4 regions of the Pseudoalteromonas sp. PS5 genome follow, and region 3 is predicted to be linked to each of the others. Evidence: predicted binding sites of a transcription regulator. Region 3 holds the regulator's gene; each other region holds the start of a gene.
What was found. The regulator ArgR, encoded in region 3, controls arginine synthesis, uptake and breakdown. The targets are predictions, from matches to a motif close to ANTGAATANNTATTCANT.
Positions count from the first base shown of each region.

Region 1 (4,657 bases), on a different contig from region 3:
AGAATAAGCCGTCGATACCAGCATGTGACGCCAGTGCCTTACCAGTTTCAACTTCACCTTGAACTAAGTTAATCACGCCCGCAGGAAGACCCGCTTGTTGCCAGTATTTAAGCGTAAGCTCAGCAACGTATGGTGTGAGTTCAGACGGCTTGAAAATAACCGTGTTACCAGCCAGTAGCGCAGGTACAATGTGACCATTAGGTAGATGGCCTGGGAAGTTATATGGGCCAAACACCGCAACCACGCCGTGCGCTTTATGACGAATAACTGCACGACCAACAGGCATTGGATTTTCAACCACGCCAGTACGCTCTTGATAAGCTTTCTCAGAAATTGCGATTTTACCTACCATAGCGCCCGCTTCGGTGCGAGTTTCCCAAAGTGGTTTGCCCGTTTCTTTAGCAATTGCGATGGCCAACTCTTCGCTATTTTCTTTTAGTACTTCAGCAAAACGCTTAACAATTTCTAAGCGCGCTGCAAAGCTCATGTCGCTCCATGAATAGAAAGCTTCACGTGCTGCTTTTACTGCGCTATCAACTTGCGCTGCTGTTGCTGCGTTTGCTGTCCAAATTACGTCGTTGTTTGCTGGGTTTACAGAGCTAAAGCTTTCGCCTTGTCCTGCAATCCACTCACCGTTAATTAGTTGTGCTGCATGTGTTGTCATAATCTGTTCCCAATCTTAAATCTTCACTAGGCTTACTTGATCGCCTTCTTCTACTTTTAGCGCCGCAGCAACATGTGGAGCAAGCGTTATCTCATTGTCATCAGACAAAGTTAACTCTATGACCGCTGCGCGATAGTCCACAAGTTTATCATTTGCGACCATAACAGGGAATCCACCTTGACTATCGCCTATTTTCACTGTGCGCTTTTCGCTATTGCGTACCGTGCGAATATTGCTCACTTTGGCTTCAACAGTAGGGCCTGCGTCAAAAATATCAACGTAACCGTTAAAGGTGAAACCTTCACTCTTTAATAACTCAATCGCAGGGCGAGTATTGTCATGTACCTCACCAATCACCGCTTGTGCTTCTTCACTGAGCAGATTCACGTAGATTGGGTATTTTGGCATTAGCTCTGCAATAAAGACCTTTTGGCCAATACCCGTGAGGTAATCAGCAGTTGGGAAGTCCATAGAGAAGAAATGCTCTTCAAGCCACTGCCAAAATGGACTTTCACCTTGTTCATTCGACACGCCGCGCATTTCTGCAATCACGGTTTCGGCAAAGCGCGCACGATGTTGATTAATAAACATAAAGCGAGAGCGAGATAAGAGTTTGCCGTTGCTTCCCTTACGATAACCATCCTTTAAGAACAGCGTGCATAGTTCCGTTGCGCCAGTGTAATCATTACATAGCGTTAAAATATCCACTGCTTTGTAAACATTCAGCGTGCGAGAAGAATGGATCACTTTGCTCAGATGGTAATGATAAAACGCATCATCCAAACCAACCGCAGCTTCGATACCACTGGTACCAACCACCTCGCCAGTTTCTGTATCTTCTAATACAAATAAATACCCTTCATCAAAAGGCTTGTCTGCTTGCTTACCAAATGAAGCAACTGAACGTGCAATCTTCTTCTGTAATAGCTCTTCGTTAACAGGCAAAGAGGTAAAACCGTGGCCTGATTCATGAGCAATGTTTAAAAGCGCTGGATAATCGCTTTCTTGGATTGGGCGAAGGATCATCATGAGCCCGCTTACTCCTCAAAAATGTGGATAACAACAAGGCCACCAAAAGGTGACCTTGCAATCAGTATTAGGCGTTGTTAGCAACTACCGCAGCAACCGCTTTTTCAAAGCGTGCCATTCCTTCGCGAATGTCAGCATCAGGAATAACTAAAGATGGAGTAAAACGTACCACGTTTGCACCAGCCACAAGTGACATCACGCCTTGTTTGATACCTTCAACCAAGAACTCTTTTGCTTTGCCTTGATACTTTTCAGTAACTACGCCACCAAGCAATAGACCTTTACCACGTACTTCACTAAATACGTTGTACTTTTCGTTGATGTCATTAAGTAATTCACGGAAAAGCTGTTCTTTTGCTTTTACACCGTCAAGCACTTCTGTTGTGTTAACGGTATCAAATGCAGCTTCAGCAACCGCACAAGCTAATGGGTTACCACCATATGTTGAACCGTGAGTACCTACTTTTAGGTGCGCAGCAATTTCAGTGGTCGTGATCATTGCCCCGATAGGGAAGCCACCACCTAGTGCTTTAGCTGTGGTTAGAATGTCTGGCGTTACTCCTAAACCTTGGTATGCGTAAAGTTCACCTGTACGACCAACACCAGTTTGTACTTCGTCAAAAATAAGTAGCGCGTTGTGTTTATCACATAGTTCACGCACACCTTTAACAAACTCAGCGGTTGGTGCAATAATGCCACCTTCACCTTGTAGCGGTTCCATCATCACTGCACAAGTATTGTCAGAGATAAGAGCTTCAAACGCTGCTAAGTCGTTGTAGTTTGTGTGAACTACATCGCCAGGCTTTGGACCAAAACCATCCGAATACGCAGCTTGACCACCAACAGTAACCGTAAAGAATGTACGGCCGTGGAAACCTTGATTAAATGAAATGATTTGCGATTTTTCAGCACCGAACTTGTCAAGTGCCCAACGGCGCGCAAGTTTTAGTGCCGCTTCGTTCGCTTCTGCGCCAGAGTTGGCGAAGTAGACCTTTTCTGCAAATGTTGCATCAGTAAGCTTTTTCGCAAGACGTAGTGCAGGCTCATTAGTCATTACATTAGACAAATGCCAAATTTTTTCGCCTTGCTCTTTTAATGCGCCCACCAAAGCTGGGTGACAATGACCTAAACAGTTAACTGCGATACCACCAGCAAAGTCGATGTATTCACGACCTTCTTGATCCCACACGCGAGAGCCCTCGCCTTTTACTGGGATCACAGCAGAAGGTGCGTAGTTAGGTACCATTACGTCGTCAAACAATTCACGATTGATAGTCATTTTATTTCCTCATATTTGGTGAGTGAAAGTGCAAACAAGGAGTCATTCCGTTTGAAGGTTGGCGTATTGCCACCGCTTGATAGGATATTTATTCACACCAATTAGGTGCTATGTATTTTGACCCGCCCCTTGATGGCACAAAATTCATACGCTCATTATTTCAGAAAAAGCGCCATTTGTCTCACTTATAGCATGTTCCCAGCCCTTTGCATTCAAGGGTTTAACATATATTCTCAACTCAAGTGAATAACTATTTAGGGCTGATATTCAGGGCAAAGCAAGCACGATGCAGCCTTGCACAGATCATTAAAGGTTAGGTTCTGAATGAATAGTCGCAAAAAAAATTCCGTTTTTTTTTACAAAATCGTCAACTGAAGGTTATGGAATGCACATTTTGCCAATTGCTGACGCATTTCTTCAGTGAGTTCTAGGTGACTGAGTAAAATCTCAGCTTCGTCATCTTCTATCAACTGACTGTCTTTTAAAACAAGCATTTGAGCATAGCCATAGGCTTTTTGCATCACTTGTGTCAGTGGTAACGGATCCGCTATTTTTTTATGCGATTTTGGTAAATAAGTTTGCGAATACTCTTCCATTACCGCATTAAAGGGAAGGTAACGCAGCTCCATTTTCTCTATTAGTTTTCGAGATATATCTGCGGAGTGTTCTAACAGCAAGTTACGCAAAAATAGGGGATCTGGAGATAGCTCCATTAGCGCGGTATGTAGATCTTTTTGCTTTTTATCACGGGCGATTTGTACTTTGGCTTGCCATACTCTTTCAAAAGTACGTAAATACAGTCTGACTAACGCAATTTTGCCCAGTTCAAGTAACATTCCCAAGGTAAAGGCATGTTGTTCTTTAACACCAAAAAATGGGGCAAGCTCCTTTGCTGCAATAGCAGTGCTCATACTTAGCTCCCGCATTTTACGCTTCATTAAGCCAAACGGTTCTGTTGCATGGGGCATCCAATGCCTCACCGCCATCGTCGGGATCACCATTTGCAGGTTTTCTAAGCCCAAATACCTCAGTGCCAGCGCGGGGGTATCGACTTTAATCGATGTGCCTTTGCTATTTTTCTTACGATACTGCGGCAAATTCACCAAAGATACAAGCTCTCGCCCTAACCAACTGAGGTCATTTACGAGTGGCTCTAATCGCCCTACTGACGCTGAACGCACAGCCAAAATATCAAAAATGGCAGGAACCGAATCTTGAATGCCAACCACTTCATGGTAAATGGTATCAAGATCATGTAATTGTTTTGCAATTGCCTCTTCAATAACTGAATGTAAGTGCTTACTTGCTTTAGCTATGTATTTATGATGAGTCGTACTGCTTTCCTGTCGTTTTGCAGCCGCAGCAATCTCCACCTCAAGCATGGTACGCTGGGCAATATTTTCTCCATAACTAATATCAAAAGTATGGATATAGCCGATTTGCTTTTGGGCAAAGTTAAGGCTGATAAGAAGGTCATGGGCGCGCTCAGAAAGCGCTTGTGCCATTCTAATTTGCTTATTTTCTTGCGTCGTCATGCATGCTACTTATCTAAAGGAAACAATGAGTTTAGCACTCAACAGATAGTCGTATTGTTCGATATTATACCACTAAAGGCAATATTAAAGTTTTATTGTGCGTATCTTAAAGCACTGACAGAAACGTCATCTCCAAGCTTATACCAATTT
Region 1 covers NZ_RCSQ01000077.1:24,714-29,370, forward strand. The annotation lists gene astD (succinylglutamate-semialdehyde dehydrogenase) at 1-664, opposite strand, end outside; gene astA (arginine N-succinyltransferase) at 680-1,693, opposite strand; gene D9603_RS10660 (aspartate aminotransferase family protein) at 1,761-2,972, opposite strand; gene D9603_RS10665 (HDOD domain-containing protein) at 3,329-4,507, opposite strand.
Region 1: D9603_RS10660 (aspartate aminotransferase family protein) is a predicted target of ArgR. The motif match lies at 3,214-3,231, and genes of this name have one in related genera.

Region 2 (4,657 bases), on a different contig from region 3:
TAAGTGATAACATTGGCTGTATTCTGAGATATTGGATTATTTCAACAGGAAAATTGAAAATGAAACTAAACCTAAATAAAAAAAGCATCAAAAATCTATCTCGTGATAACAAAGCGCTACCTGTAAACGCAACTCCAGCTATTGCCGGTGGTGTAGCAACAAACCTATGTAACAGCGATGGTTTACGTTGCGACAGACCGACTACATACACTATGTCTATTGTGATTTGTAAAACTGAAATGTAAGCCTATTCAGTAATCAGGTAAACCTGAACTCAGGTTGCTACTGATATAGAAAAACCTCGTCAAAATATGGCGAGGTTTTTTAGTATCTACTGTTAGCGATAGCAGAGCGCGGCTATCGGCAATACTTTCTCGCCTCAAAATAGACTACTCAATAAAGATAAAGGATATAAACCCAATATTTATCCAAATCTTAAGATGGTTATATACCCTCTCTTTATGACTTCTATAAAAAGCAACTCTCTTTAATCAAACGTGTCAGTATCGCTTGGCTGGGCTGAATTTTTTCCATTGCTAGAAATTCATTTGGTTGGTGTGCTTGGTTAATAGAGCCTGGCCCCATCACAATGGTTTCGCAGCCAAGTTGCTGCAAAAATGGTGCTTCAGTACAGTAGTTAACCGCAATCGCTTGCTGCCCTGATATGCGCTCAGCCATCTTGACCAGCGCAGAGTCTGTCGAGCCAGTAAACGCAGGAATAGGGTCGTGCATATCCATAACCGAAACACAGTGTGGATAGCGAGCGTTAATGGGCGCAACTGCATCTATCAACATGCCTTGTAGCTCTTTAATACTCAACCCAGGTAAAGGGCGTATATCAATATGTAATTCGCAGCAGCCACAAATACGGTTTGCATTATCGCCACCATGGATGTGCCCAAGGTTTAGAGTTGGATAGGGAATTGCGAAATGTTTTATTGAATATTTATTCTTTAATTCTTCTCTTAACTTTAATAAATTTGCAATCACTTGGTGCATGATCTCAATGGCATTTAGGCCTCGTTCAGGGTCTGAACTATGCCCTGAACGACCAACAATACGAATGGCGCTGGTCATATGCCCCTTATGAGTAAAGACGGGCACCATATCGGTAGGTTCACCAATCACACAGCGTGCAGGTCTTAGGTTGGGGTGCTTAGCGATAGCCTGTGCACCAGCCATGGTTGTTTCTTCATCAGCGGTAGCTAAAATCATGATTGGTGCACATTGCTCACACTCATCTAATTCACCAATAGCGTTTAATACAAAGGCAAAAAAACCTTTCATATCAATACTGCCAAGGCCATAAAGTTTATTGTCTTCCATGCTCAATTTAAATGGATCAAATTGCCATCGACTTTCATCAAATGGCACGGTATCGGTATGTCCCGCTAACATTAAGCCGCCATCACCACTACCTCGTCTTGCAATCAGGTTGTACTTACCTTTTGCCTGTTCAAGTTCCGTCACTTCAACTGTAAACCCTAACGTTTCGCACCACTGTGCGAGTAGCTGGATCACATTCCGATTGCTCATGTTTAGACTTTCTTCTAATGCACTGATAGATGGCGCTGCGATCAGCTGTTGGTACATGTCCATAAAAGCGGGAAGTTTCATAAAAATTCCTAAAATACTTATTCAAAGTTCTTGCATAAAAATATAAAGGTGTTTAAAGTGAATATCAATTCACTTTTTTAGCATAAATATATTAAGAGGCAGCAATGCGACGATTTGACTTCAACACTTAGAAAAAACAATTCCAATTAAACTTTTTAATCTTGAGAGTACTATGTTGAATGTATCTATAATCGGAGCGAGCGGCTACAGTGGTGCTGAGCTTGCTAAGCTGGTTGCCAGACACCCTGAATTTTCCCTTACGCACTGCTTTGTGTCTGAACAAAGCACAGATAAACACAAACTCATCAGCGAGTTATATCCAGAACATACAGGCTTGTTAGATATTGAACTTGAACCACTAAATCAGCAAGCATTTTCGCTCATTGAACAATCTACAGATTACGTTTGTTTGTGCACTGACCATAAGGTAAGCGTGGAGCTTGCTCCGGTGTTTTTACAAATGGGAAAGCGAGTATTTGATCTTTCTGGTGGTTACCGCTTATCTGACAATGAGGATTATGAAACCTACTACGGCTTTTCTCATCCATACCAAGACTGGCTAACACAAGCGCAATATGGTTTAGCTGAGTGGTATGGCGATGCGATTAAAGCGGCGAAGTTGGTGGCCGTTGCTGGTTGTTACCCAACCGCTGCGCTCAATGCACTCAAACCATTACAACAGGCTGACTTGATATCAGCGCAGCCTGTGATCATCAACGCTGTTTCTGGTGTAACAGGTGCTGGTAGAAAGGCGAATGTTACAAGCCATTTTTGTGAGGTATCACTCGCACCATACGGTTTGTTTACGCACAGACATACCCCCGAAATTGAGAAATATCTAAGTCATCCAGTGTTGTTTACGCCGCATTTAGGAAATTTTAAGCGTGGTATCTTAGAAACAATCTACGTCACTCTGAAGGAAAATGTCACTGCAAATCAAGTCGATGCTGCTTACCAGGTGCTGGCTGATGAACCACTTATTAGACTAAAGGCAAGTCAACTTCCATCAATTAAAGCTGTTGAAAATCAGCCTTTTGTTGATATTGGTTGGCAACAAAAAGGCAATCAGCTGATCGTGGTGGTGGCAATTGACAACTTGCTTAAAGGCGCGGCAGGGCAAGCGTTACAGTGCATGAATTTGGCGGCGGGGTTGGATCATTATCAAGGTTTAGGAATGTCAGCATGAGCAAACAAACTTGGGTGATTAAACTTGGTGGTGCGGTGCTGAATCAATCAGGTGCAGCGCAAGCACTATTTTTAGCCATTAAACAAATTCAACAAAGTGCACCACATAAACAGTTTGTAATTGTTCATGGTGGTGGGGCATTAGTTGACAAATGGTTAGCAGATGCCGGGTTTGCTACGGCAAAACATCAAGGTCTGCGCATAAGCCCACAAGAGCAAATGCCTTATATTGTTGGTGCGCTTGCTGGCTGTGCAAACAAGCAACTGATGGCAGATGCCATAACGGCGCAGCTTAATCCTGTCGGGTTGTGCTTGTACGATGCTGGGTTTACGACCACTCAAAAACTAAAAGCATTAGGTCGTGTCGGTACATGTGAAGCGACCGCTGGAGGGATGCTTGAAGCTATATTGGAGTTCGACAAGTTACCAGTGGTGAGCTCAGTGGGTATTGGTGTTGATGGTCATTTGTACAATGTCAATGCTGATGAAGCAGCCGCTGCAATTGCCAATAAACTGGGGGCTGAACTTATTTTGATGACGGATGTTTCTGCGGTACTGGATGAAAACAAACAGCCACTAAATCAGCTCAACGCAGAACAAATTACTACGTTAATCGCACAAAAGGTCATTGTGGGCGGGATGGAGGTCAAAGTTAAGACCAGTCTTCACGCTGCCCAACACTTACGACGAGGGGTGTACATCTCTAGCTGGAAAAAGCCAGAAAACTTAATTGCACTGCTCAATGGTGAGCATGTGGGTACACAAATACTTCCGTAGGATCAAAACCATGACAAAACACTTTTTAACCGGTTTGGAATTAGATCAAGCCAAAGTAATCGCGTTGCTGAAACTTGCAAAAAATATAAAGGATCATCCACAAGAATATAACCAAGTCCTTGCTGGGAAATCTATCGTTACCTTATTTGAAAAACCGAGTTTAAGAACTCGACTTTCGTTTGATATTGGTATTCACAAATTAGGTGGCCATGCCGTTTATCTTGACCAGCAAAATGGCGCCATGGGAGCGCGTGAGTCTGTAAAAGATTTTGCCTTAAACATCGCAACATGGGCTGATGGATTAGTTGCTCGAGTCAATCATCACAGTACGCTTGAAACATTGGCGGAGTTTTCATCTGTTCCTGTAGTCAATAGCTTGTGCGATCTTTACCACCCATGCCAAGCTTTAGCTGACTTTCTTACCTTATTTGAAACCTATCAGGATGTCAGCCAAATCAAAATTGCCTATCTTGGTGAGGGGAATAACGTTACTCACTCGTTGATGCTGCTTGCAGCGACATTAGGTAGTGACTTTGTTGCTGTATGTCCAAAAGGCCATTCTCCTGATGCCCAAATTGTTAAACAAGCAGAGCAGATTGCTGCGGTAAATGGGGCATCTGTATTAGTCAGTGACCGAGTGGAAGCGGCTGCTGGGGCAAATGTACTCTATGCTGACACTTGGGTATCAATGGGAAATCAGACACCACTTGAACAAGTGAAAGACACATTTATGCCCTACCAAATCAACCAAAAATTGCTAGAGGCTTGCGGTGCACAAACTGTGCTGCATTGTCAGCCTGCCCACCGTGAGTTTGAAATTACGTCTGAAGTAATGGATGGGCCGAAGTCAAAAATTATTCAACAAGCAGAAAACCGTATGCATGCGCAAAATGCACTGTTGGTATCGCTGTTTAACAAAGATTACGTTTGAGGTGAGAAACATGAGCAAGATTAATAAGGTTGTACTGGCTTATTCGGGTGGTTTAGATACATCAGCGATTGTCCCTTGGTTAAAAGAAAACTATGGGTGTGAAGTAGTTGCATTTGTTGCGGATGTCGGTCAAGGCGAAGAAGAGCT
Region 2 covers NZ_RCSQ01000131.1:3,161-7,817, reverse strand. The annotation lists gene D9603_RS15710 (hypothetical protein) at 60-245, shown strand; gene argE (acetylornithine deacetylase) at 469-1,617, opposite strand; gene argC (N-acetyl-gamma-glutamyl-phosphate reductase) at 1,793-2,803, shown strand; gene argB (acetylglutamate kinase) at 2,800-3,579, shown strand; gene D9603_RS15690 (ornithine carbamoyltransferase) at 3,590-4,510, shown strand; gene D9603_RS15685 (argininosuccinate synthase) at 4,521-4,657, shown strand, end outside.
Region 2: argC (N-acetyl-gamma-glutamyl-phosphate reductase) is a predicted target of ArgR. The motif match lies at 1,674-1,691, and genes of this name have one in related genera.

Region 3 (4,657 bases):
GGATATAAAAGGTAATGGCAATATCGGCACGGATATTGTCTTTACAGATGAGGCCGCTGTTATCACGGCGCTCTAATACCATGCGATTAGTTGAAATATCCATCACTTCCATTTTGTGGATCACGGGTAATACAACACCGCCTGTGGTAGTAACATCAGGCTCATTTTTCATTTTGTTGATGATTAATGCCTGACCCTGCTCAACCTTACGGTAGAATTTACCTATTAAAAGTAAAATGGCGAATATGATTACAATGGCTATTCCCGCGATTGCGAGTACCGGTCCGAGGTTATTTAGAAATTCCATGCTTGTTCCTGCTTTGCGCTATATAGTTTGAACCAGAAGTAGTGGCTCGTGTTTTAATTCCGTTGTTTTGTATGTTTCACCCATTGCATTGATAGTTATGTTCCTGCTGCAAATAGATAGGTGACTAAGTACGCTCTGTGTAAAGCTGTTGGCTAGATAAAAAGGCTGTTGAGTCCGATTTAACAAGCACTTTATTTTTACTTCAGATACGAGTTAATTGTGTGTTCTACTCTGTCACTAATTGAGCAGAGTAAGTGGGCAATTACCAAGGTTTAGCTGCAACCGTGTAGCTATGGGTCGTGATGTCATGGTCAATAAGTAACGCACTGTCTCCTATGGTGAAGGTATTGTCTTCGTCTGAACGGATCTCAATCAGTTGTTCAGTACCCTGAATATATACTCTGGCTTGACCAAAGGTGCTACTTACGCGTGACGTGGCGATGGTACACTCAAGTCCAACCAGCGCATGTTTTGAAGTGGTTTCTTGGCTTTCAAAAAAGCGTCGTAAAGGCCTTACCAACAGCGCGGTAAGTGGTAAAGCTACGATAAGGCTGGCGAGCATGAATACTGTACCTATCAAATAATAGGAAATACCATTACCGAGCAAATAAGCAAAAAGCTGCTGAGTATATAAACTGATAATCCAGCCAAGCGATATAATAATGCTCAGTGAGATACTCAGTGGCACTCCACCAAATGCGAGTTGCCAATACGAGCTACTTGAAGCAGTGTTCGCTTCAATATCAACATCACTCTCTAAAATATCGAGATCTACCAAGCCCAGCAGAGCTATTATCCAAAATAAGATGACGATCAATAGTAAGGTTGAAAAAATGATCGTAGGAAAAGTAAATGCTGTATTTAAAAATTCCATTTGCGCTCCTTAACTCCTCGTATTTACTTTGTGCTCAGCAAATAATTAGAAAAGGCTGCGTGTTCATGGGTTTTTGCTTTCACGACTTGACAGCGCATTGCATTATAGCTGAACGAGGGATAATCGATATGCTGTGTTGCTGATAATACTCAATAGATAATTGGTATAAAACAAGCTGTCCCTCTTGTAAGGTGAGAAATAGTCACCCTGTGTATCTAAAGTTGCCACAATGAGACATATTATGTCAACTAAATATTTGCTGTTGTTTTAACCCATTTGTTTAGCTGTGTGCAATAAGCTGAGGCGGGGAAATCGCGCCAGTTGTGATACCAGCGCGGCGAAGTATTATACGTTATCAAATAGTGTCTTTACTTTATCTAGGGTCACGTCTATTTCTGATATTTTAGCTGGTGCAATAAAAATAGTATCGTCACCGGCTATGGTACCTAGTACACCATCTGCTGTGCCAAGAGAGTCCAATAATCGCGCGATTAGCTGGGCAGCTCCTGGGCTGGTGCGAATAATGATCATCATTTCATTGTGCATAATGTCTACGACTAGTTGGCGTAGTGGGCTTTTTGCCGTGGGCACGCTCATCTCAGCTGGTAAACAATAAACCATTTCCTGCTTTGCATTACGGGTTCTTACAGCGCCAAACTTGCTAAGCATACGGGAGACTTTACTTTGACTAACATTGTCAAACCCTTGTTGTTTGAGCGCATCAACAATTTCACCTTGAGAGCCAAAGTTTTCTTCTTTTAGAATCGCTTTAAATGCTTTGATAAGTGCTTCTTGTTTTTCTTGCGGCTGCATAGTTTATCTTCTTTTACGGCTAATTTTTAAATTCTACACAAAACCGTAAGGATCCCCAAATTTGCGCGACCAAAATCGCTGTCGTAAAGCATTGGCGCACAAAGTGTCGCGATCTTTACACTTTTACTTAAGACATTAGTCAAAAAATCTTGAAAATAGCCGTGATATATTTGTGTTTACCTGCGCTTTTCATTATCTTTACTGCACACTCAATTCCACCTTCAAATTATGGAGAATTCACATGAAAGTTGCTGTATTAGGTGCCGCTGGCGGTATCGGTCAAGCTCTATCTTTATTGCTTAAAAATGGTCTACCAGCTGGCTCTGAGTTAGCGCTTTATGACGTTGCACCTGTTGTACCTGGTGTTGCAGTTGACTTATCTCACATCCCAACTGCGGTAACTGTTGCAGGTTATGGTAAAGATGACCTAGACCCAGCACTAGCTGGTGCTGACGTAGTGCTTATCCCTGCTGGTATGCCGCGTAAGCCGGGTATGGACCGTGCTGATCTATTCAATGTAAATGCTGGTATCATCAAAACGCTTGCTGAAGGTATTGTTAAAAACTGCCCTAAAGCACTTGTCGGTATCATTACAAACCCAGTAAATGGCACGGTACCAATCGTTGCTGAAGTATTCAAAAAAGCAGGAACTTATGATCCAGCTCGTGTATTCGGTGTAACAACGCTTGACGTTATCCGCGCTGAAACTTTTATCGCAGAGCTAAAAGGTCTAGATGTTTCTGAAGTTAAGATCCCAGTAATTGGTGGTCACTCAGGTACTACAATTCTGCCTCTTCTTTCTCAAGTTGAAGGTGTTGAGTTTACTGACGAAGAAGTTGCTTCACTTACTACTCGCATTCAAAACGCAGGTACTGAAGTGGTTGAAGCAAAAGCTGGTGGCGGCTCAGCGACATTGTCTATGGGTGCAGCAGCAGCACGTTTCTGTTTCTCGCTAGTGAAAGGCCTGCAAGGTGAAGAAGTGTTAGAATACGCCTATGTTGAAGGTAACACAGGCGATGCTACATTCTTCGCTCAGCCAGTTATCCTTGGCAAAAACGGTGTAGAGAAGTTACTTCCTTACGGTGAGCTAAGTGCGTTTGAGCAAAAAGCAAAAGACGACATGCTAGCGACACTTGAAAAAGACATCAAAGAAGGTGTTGATTTCATGGCTTAAGCCAGACTGATACAAAAAACCAGTCGCTTTTACAGTGACTGGTTTTTTTATGCCTGAGGTTTACCCTCACACTGTTGGGTTTAGTGAAGAATACGAGCTCTTAGCGTACCTTCTACTGCGCTCAGCTCTTTCAACGCAACTTCTGAATGGTCGCTATCGACATCGATGACAACATAACCGATCGACTCGTCTGTTTGCAGATACTGCGCGGCGATGTTGATACCATGCTGAGCAAATGCTTGGTTAATTTGAGTCAGCACACCAGGGCGGTTGACATGCACATGCAGTAAACGGCTTCTGTTCGATAGCTCAGGTAATGATACTTCAGGGAAGTTCACGGCGGTGACTGTTGAGCCATTATCAGAGTATTTTGTGAGCTTGCCAGCTACTTCTACACCGATATTTTCTTGTGCTTCTTGGGTTGAGCCACCAACATGTGGGGTCAGTAGTACATTGTCAAATTCACGCAGTGGTGAGACAAACTCTTCGTTGTTCGACTTAGGCTCTACTGGGAAGACATCTATTGCCGCGCCGGATAGCTTTTTACCCGCTAATGCCTCTGCTAAGGCGTCAATATCAACAACAGTACCACGAGAAGCGTTGATCAGAATTGCACCTTGTTTCATGACTTCGATTTCAGCCATACCGATGAGGTTTTTCGTTTGTGGCGTTTCTGGTACATGTAAACTAACCACATCAGCACGCTGTAATAATTGCGTCAGAGTTGGGAGCTGGGTTGCATTTCCTAGGGTAAGTTTATCCTCAATATCGTAGAACTCGACATTCATGCCGATATTTTCAGCCATTATGCCAAGCTGAGTACCGATATGGCCATAACCAATAATACCCAGTGTTTTTCCGCGAGCTTCGAAGGAGCCATCGGCCGACTTATCCCATTCACCACGGTGTGCTTTGGCATTGCGCTCAGGAATACGGCGAAGTAATAACAAGATTTCACCCAACACCAGCTCTGCAACCGAGCGAGTATTAGAAAATGGCGCATTGAACACAGCGATACCGCGCTGTTTTGCAGCATTTAAGTCAACTTGGTTGGTACCGATACAAAAGCACCCAATCGCAACTAGCTTTTCAGCTTGCGCTAACACGGTTTCTGTTAAGTGTGTACGAGAGCGGATCCCGACAAAGTGGGCGTCTTTGATCCGCTCGATAAGCTCAGGCTCCGGTAAGGATGTTTTGACATAGTCTATATTGCTGTAGCCGTTGCGCTTTAGTGTTTCTACCGCACTTTGGTGCACACCTTCTAACAACAAAATTCGAATTTTATCCTTTGATAACGAAACCTTGCTCATCTGTAATCTCACTAGTTGATTTTAGGCCCTTCTTCGGTGCCTGTTATAACAACGTCAGCGCCACGTGAGGCAAATAAGCCATTGGTGACAACGCCAACAATCTGGTTAATTTTTTCTTCAAGCGCTTTTGCTGCGCTAATTTCTAGGCCGTGTACATCTAAAATAACGTTGCCGTTATC
Region 3 covers NZ_RCSQ01000007.1:61,887-66,543, reverse strand. The annotation lists gene D9603_RS01200 (hypothetical protein) at 1-307, opposite strand, end outside; gene D9603_RS01195 (OB-fold-containig protein) at 570-1,181, opposite strand; gene argR (transcriptional regulator ArgR) at 1,527-1,994, opposite strand; gene mdh (malate dehydrogenase) at 2,236-3,168, shown strand; gene serA (phosphoglycerate dehydrogenase) at 3,249-4,478, opposite strand; gene rpiA (ribose-5-phosphate isomerase RpiA) at 4,490-4,657, opposite strand, start outside.

Region 4 (4,657 bases), on a different contig from region 3:
AGTAAATAGAGCACCTGCTTACACTCTTCAAGCCCTTGGGCTGCGTGTTTGAGATAAGAGACTATCTGTTCAATAGCGTCTTCCATGCCATAAAACTCGTTAAATGCAGGGTATCTTGCTATTACTCTATTGGAAAACAGTCTACTTAGCCTCGCATCTTTAGATGTGTCAATCATCTCCGGTTCGCCAATCGCCATTAATAGTCGCTCTGGGGCGCTGGCATAGGCTGATTTATCATTTTTACAAATTTCAAGAAATTCCGCGATAGTGTACTCTTCTTCTTGCGCGGCTTCATATCTGGCCTGATAATGTTCAAAGATTGTCATAACGACCTCCAGTAAGCTACCTTGTATGGATTGCGGATCATAGATTAGGAAAGGTTACTTAAAGCTTAGTCGTGATATGAATAATACCCAAAAAAAACTAGATTTTTTATGTATTAATGTTGAATTACAGGCGCAAAAAAGGGTGCCTAAGCACCCTCATTATTGCATCAATGATGATAGTTGATGTTAAGCTAGGTTGCTGTTTGCAAAGTCCCAGTTAACAAGTGCCCAGAAACCCTTTAGGTATTCAGGACGGACGTTACGGTAGTCGATATAGTAAGCGTGTTCCCAAAGATCAACTGTGATAATTGGTGTAACACCTTCTTCAGTCAGCGGCGTAGCTGCGTTTGAAGTATTTACGATATCTAAAGAGCCGTCAGCAAGTTGAACTAACCAAGTCCAGCTTGAGCCAAAGTTATTTACCGCTTTGTCATTAAAAGCTTCTTGGAACGCAGCAAATGAGCCCCATTTCGCGTTGATTAGCTCCGCAACTTTACCTGTTGGTTCGCCACCTGCATTTGGTGCTAAGCTGTGCCAGTAGAACGTATGGTTCCAGATTTGAGCAGCATTGTTGAAAACACCACCTTCAGAGCTACAAACGATCTCTTCTAGTGATTTACCTTCGAAGTCAGTACCTTCAATTAAACCATTTAGCTTTACAACATAAGTGTTGTGGTGTTTGCCGTGGTGGAATTCTAACGTCTCTTGAGAGATGTGCGGCTCAAGTGCGTTTAGTGCATAAGGTAGTGACGGTAGTTCAAATGCCATATTAATCTCCATTTTTTTGGTTGATTTGCCAACAACTCATACGAAAGCAAGCTAACATTAGCCCACTTTTCTATACCATTGGCTTTTATAGTGATACTATAATTCCTGACTATTTTACTCAAGTTTTGGCAAACAGCAATGCGTGCCAGTGACTTAATGACTTATAATACATATTCTTTGTGAACCGATGCCGAATAGCAGCCTTCACATGGGCAATAAATGAGCTCAGTTTAGGCGCTATACCGTTGCTTCTAACCTATCGTGCGGCTGGCGTAGTGGTTTACTAATGTGTGTTGTAATAGTGAGTAGCAAGCTAAAGTGCCGATATTAGCGTGCTGTACATAAATATCGGAAAAACGTCATTTTGAGGTAACTAATGGAAACTATTGATAAGATTAAACAACAGATCGAAGAAAACCCAATTATTCTTTATATGAAAGGGTCTCCTAAACTCCCTAACTGTGGTTTTTCTTCGCAAGCATCTCAGGCTTTGATGGCGTGCGGTGAGCAGTTTGCGTATGTAGATATACTACTAAACCCTGATATTCGTGCAGAGCTACCGCATTATGCAAACTGGCCTACCTTTCCACAACTTTGGGTTGAAGGTGAGCTGATTGGTGGTTGTGACATCATTATTGAGATGTTCCAAAAAGGTGAGCTTCAACCACTAATCTCAGAAACAGCTGCTAAGTATAAAAAAGATGATGCAGCGGCTGAATAATGTCATACCTGCAGAGCATAAGCTCTGCCGCCCTAACTTTTTTGGTTAACTTCCTCCCTTTTTATACTTTTACTCGTTTATTAATCGCCTGATCCCTTCACTAGACAATTACGCGTTTCAATTTCGACCCAACTTTTGTTTATTTAGTTGACGTGTACGTCAACTAAAACAGGTTTGCCGCTGCATATTTATATAGCCATTCTCATGTGGTGCTTGTTAGCCAGTCTTTGATTTATAGTAATTGTGTGAATATTTATTCATGTTTTAATTTTGGTTATGTTTACGTAAACGTTTACGTAAACGTTTACTTGTGTGGATCTTGTGGCCATTACACACTTGTTGATACCGGTGTCATTTTGCAAATTTATATTCAATATTTTCAAAATGATAAATTTTGATTGATTTGGGTAACTTGTATTACCAATGAGAAATATTCAACTTAATGAATATATATTCATTTTTGTGTTGACTCTACTTTCAATCAAGGCTAATTTTGAGTATCTGCCAGCATTTCGTCGTACCGTCATGGGCTGGCCGTTGTAGCAAGGGGAGGAGTCTATGCTATATGACTCAAAATTAGAAAAAGATAACTGTGGGTTTGGTTTGATTGCGCATGTGAGCGGACAGCCGAGCCATAAACTGATCCGAACAGCCATAACTGGTTTAGACCGTATGCAGCACCGTGGTGGTATTTCTGCCGATGGCAAAACAGGTGATGGGTGTGGATTATTGTTGCAAAAACCAGATAGCTTCTTTCGAGCTATTGCTGCCGAAAATGAGTGGCACATAGGTAAAAACTATGCGGTTGGCATGATATTTTTAAATCAAGATGAAGCGCTAGCAGCAGCGGCAGAAAAAGTCATTTGTGAAGAATTAGAAAAAGAAACACTGACGGTGATTGGTTGGCGTGAAGTACCAACTGATCCATCCATGCTTGGCCCTATTGCCAAAGCACAATTACCTGAGTTTAAGCAAGTTTTTATCGGTGCGCCAGAAGGTTGGCGTCCTAAAGATTTAGAGCGACGCCTTTATATTGCGAGGCGTCGGATTGAAAAAAGCTTGGAGCAGGACGAGCAATTTTATATTTGCAGTTTGTCTGGTTTGGTGACTATCTATAAAGGCTTGATGATGCCAGTGGATTTACCTAACTTCTATTCTGATCTTGCTGACATCCGTATGACGAGTGCTATTTGCGTATTTCACCAACGCTTCTCAACCAATACTCAGCCTCGATGGCCTTTGGCTCAACCATTTCGCTATTTAGCACACAATGGTGAGATCAATACAATTCAAGGCAATCGTCAGTGGGCGCGTGCTCGGGCCTACAAGTTTGCTTCACCGCTATTACCTGATTTACAAACGGCAGCGCCGTTTGTCAATGAGACTGGATCTGATTCCTCTAGCTTAGACAACATGTTAGAGCTGTTTTTAGCGGGTGGGATGGATCTGTTTCGAGCAATGCGTATGCTTGTGCCTCCCGCATGGCAGAAAAACCGCGCTATGGATGAAGATCTTCGCGCATTCTATGATTTTAATTCTATGCACATGGAGCCATGGGATGGCCCCGCTGGGATAGTGATGTCAGATGGTCGTTTTGCTGCTTGCAACCTCGACCGTAATGGCCTAAGACCCGCGCGCTATGTGATCACTCAAGACGGGTTTATTACCCTCGCATCTGAAGTGGGCATTTGGGATTATGCACCTGACGAAGTCATTGAAAAAGGCCGTGTAGGACCAGGTGAGTTATTGGTGGTCGATACTTTACATGGCAAGATTTGGCAGTCCGATGAAATTGATCAAGATCTGAAATCCAGACACCCCTATAAGACTTGGCTTGAGCAGAATGTAAAACGGTTAACGCCATTTGAAGCGTTAGATGAGCAAGCATCAGGTAAACGCGATCTAGATGATGAGACCTTGGTAACGTACCAAAAGCAGTTCGGTTACACAAATGAAGAGCTAGATCAAGTTATTCGTGTGATGGGTGAAAATGGCCAAGAAGCAACAGGCTCAATGGGAGATGATACACCTTTTGCTGTTTTGTCTGAGGGGCACCGCTCAATCTTCGATTACTTTAGACAAAAATTTGCGCAAGTCACAAACCCGCCCATAGATCCGCTGCGTGAAAATCATGTTATGTCTTTGGCTACCTGTATTGGCCGAGAGCAAAACGTTTTTAACGAGACTACAGGTCACGCTAAACGCTTACAATTTGCTTCTCCAGTGTTAACGTATTCTGACATGCAGCAATTGCTGCATGCAGATGATGACCATTATTGCGCTTGCAAAATTTCATTAATATATAATGCAGAGGAGTCCTTGCGCGCAGCTATTGAACGAGTTTGTAAGGAAGCAACAGAAAAAGCACGTAGTGGTTGCGTTATGTTGATCTTAACCGACCGAGACATAGCAGCTGGAAAACACATTATACCAGCTGCTATGGCTGTGGGGGCAATACAACAACGTTTGGTGAATGAAAACCTACGTTGTGATGCAAATATCATTGTTGAAACCGGCAGTGTTCGAGATCCCCACCAATTTGCTGTATTACTAGGCTTTGGTGCCACCGCAATTTATCCCTATTTAGCATATGAAACACTAGTTGATATGTGTGACAAGAAGGTCATTCAAAAATCATATCGGGAAGTTACACTGTCATATCGTGGCGCTATAAATAAAGGTTTATACAAAATCATGTCGAAAATGGGGATCAGTACAATTGCATCCTACCGTTGCTCGATGTTATTTGAAGCCGTAGGTTTGTCTGATGAAGTGGTAGAGTTGTGCTTCAACGGCGTTGCAAACCGTATTAAAGGTGCATGTTTTGATGATTTTGCATTAG
Region 4 covers NZ_RCSQ01000037.1:10,170-14,826, reverse strand. The annotation lists gene D9603_RS04875 (PrkA family serine protein kinase) at 1-326, opposite strand, end outside; gene D9603_RS04870 (Fe-Mn family superoxide dismutase) at 513-1,094, opposite strand; gene D9603_RS04865 (Grx4 family monothiol glutaredoxin) at 1,471-1,815, shown strand; gene gltB (glutamate synthase large subunit) at 2,374-4,657, shown strand, end outside.
Region 4: gltB (glutamate synthase large subunit) is a predicted target of ArgR. The motif match lies at 2,257-2,274, and genes of this name have one in related genera.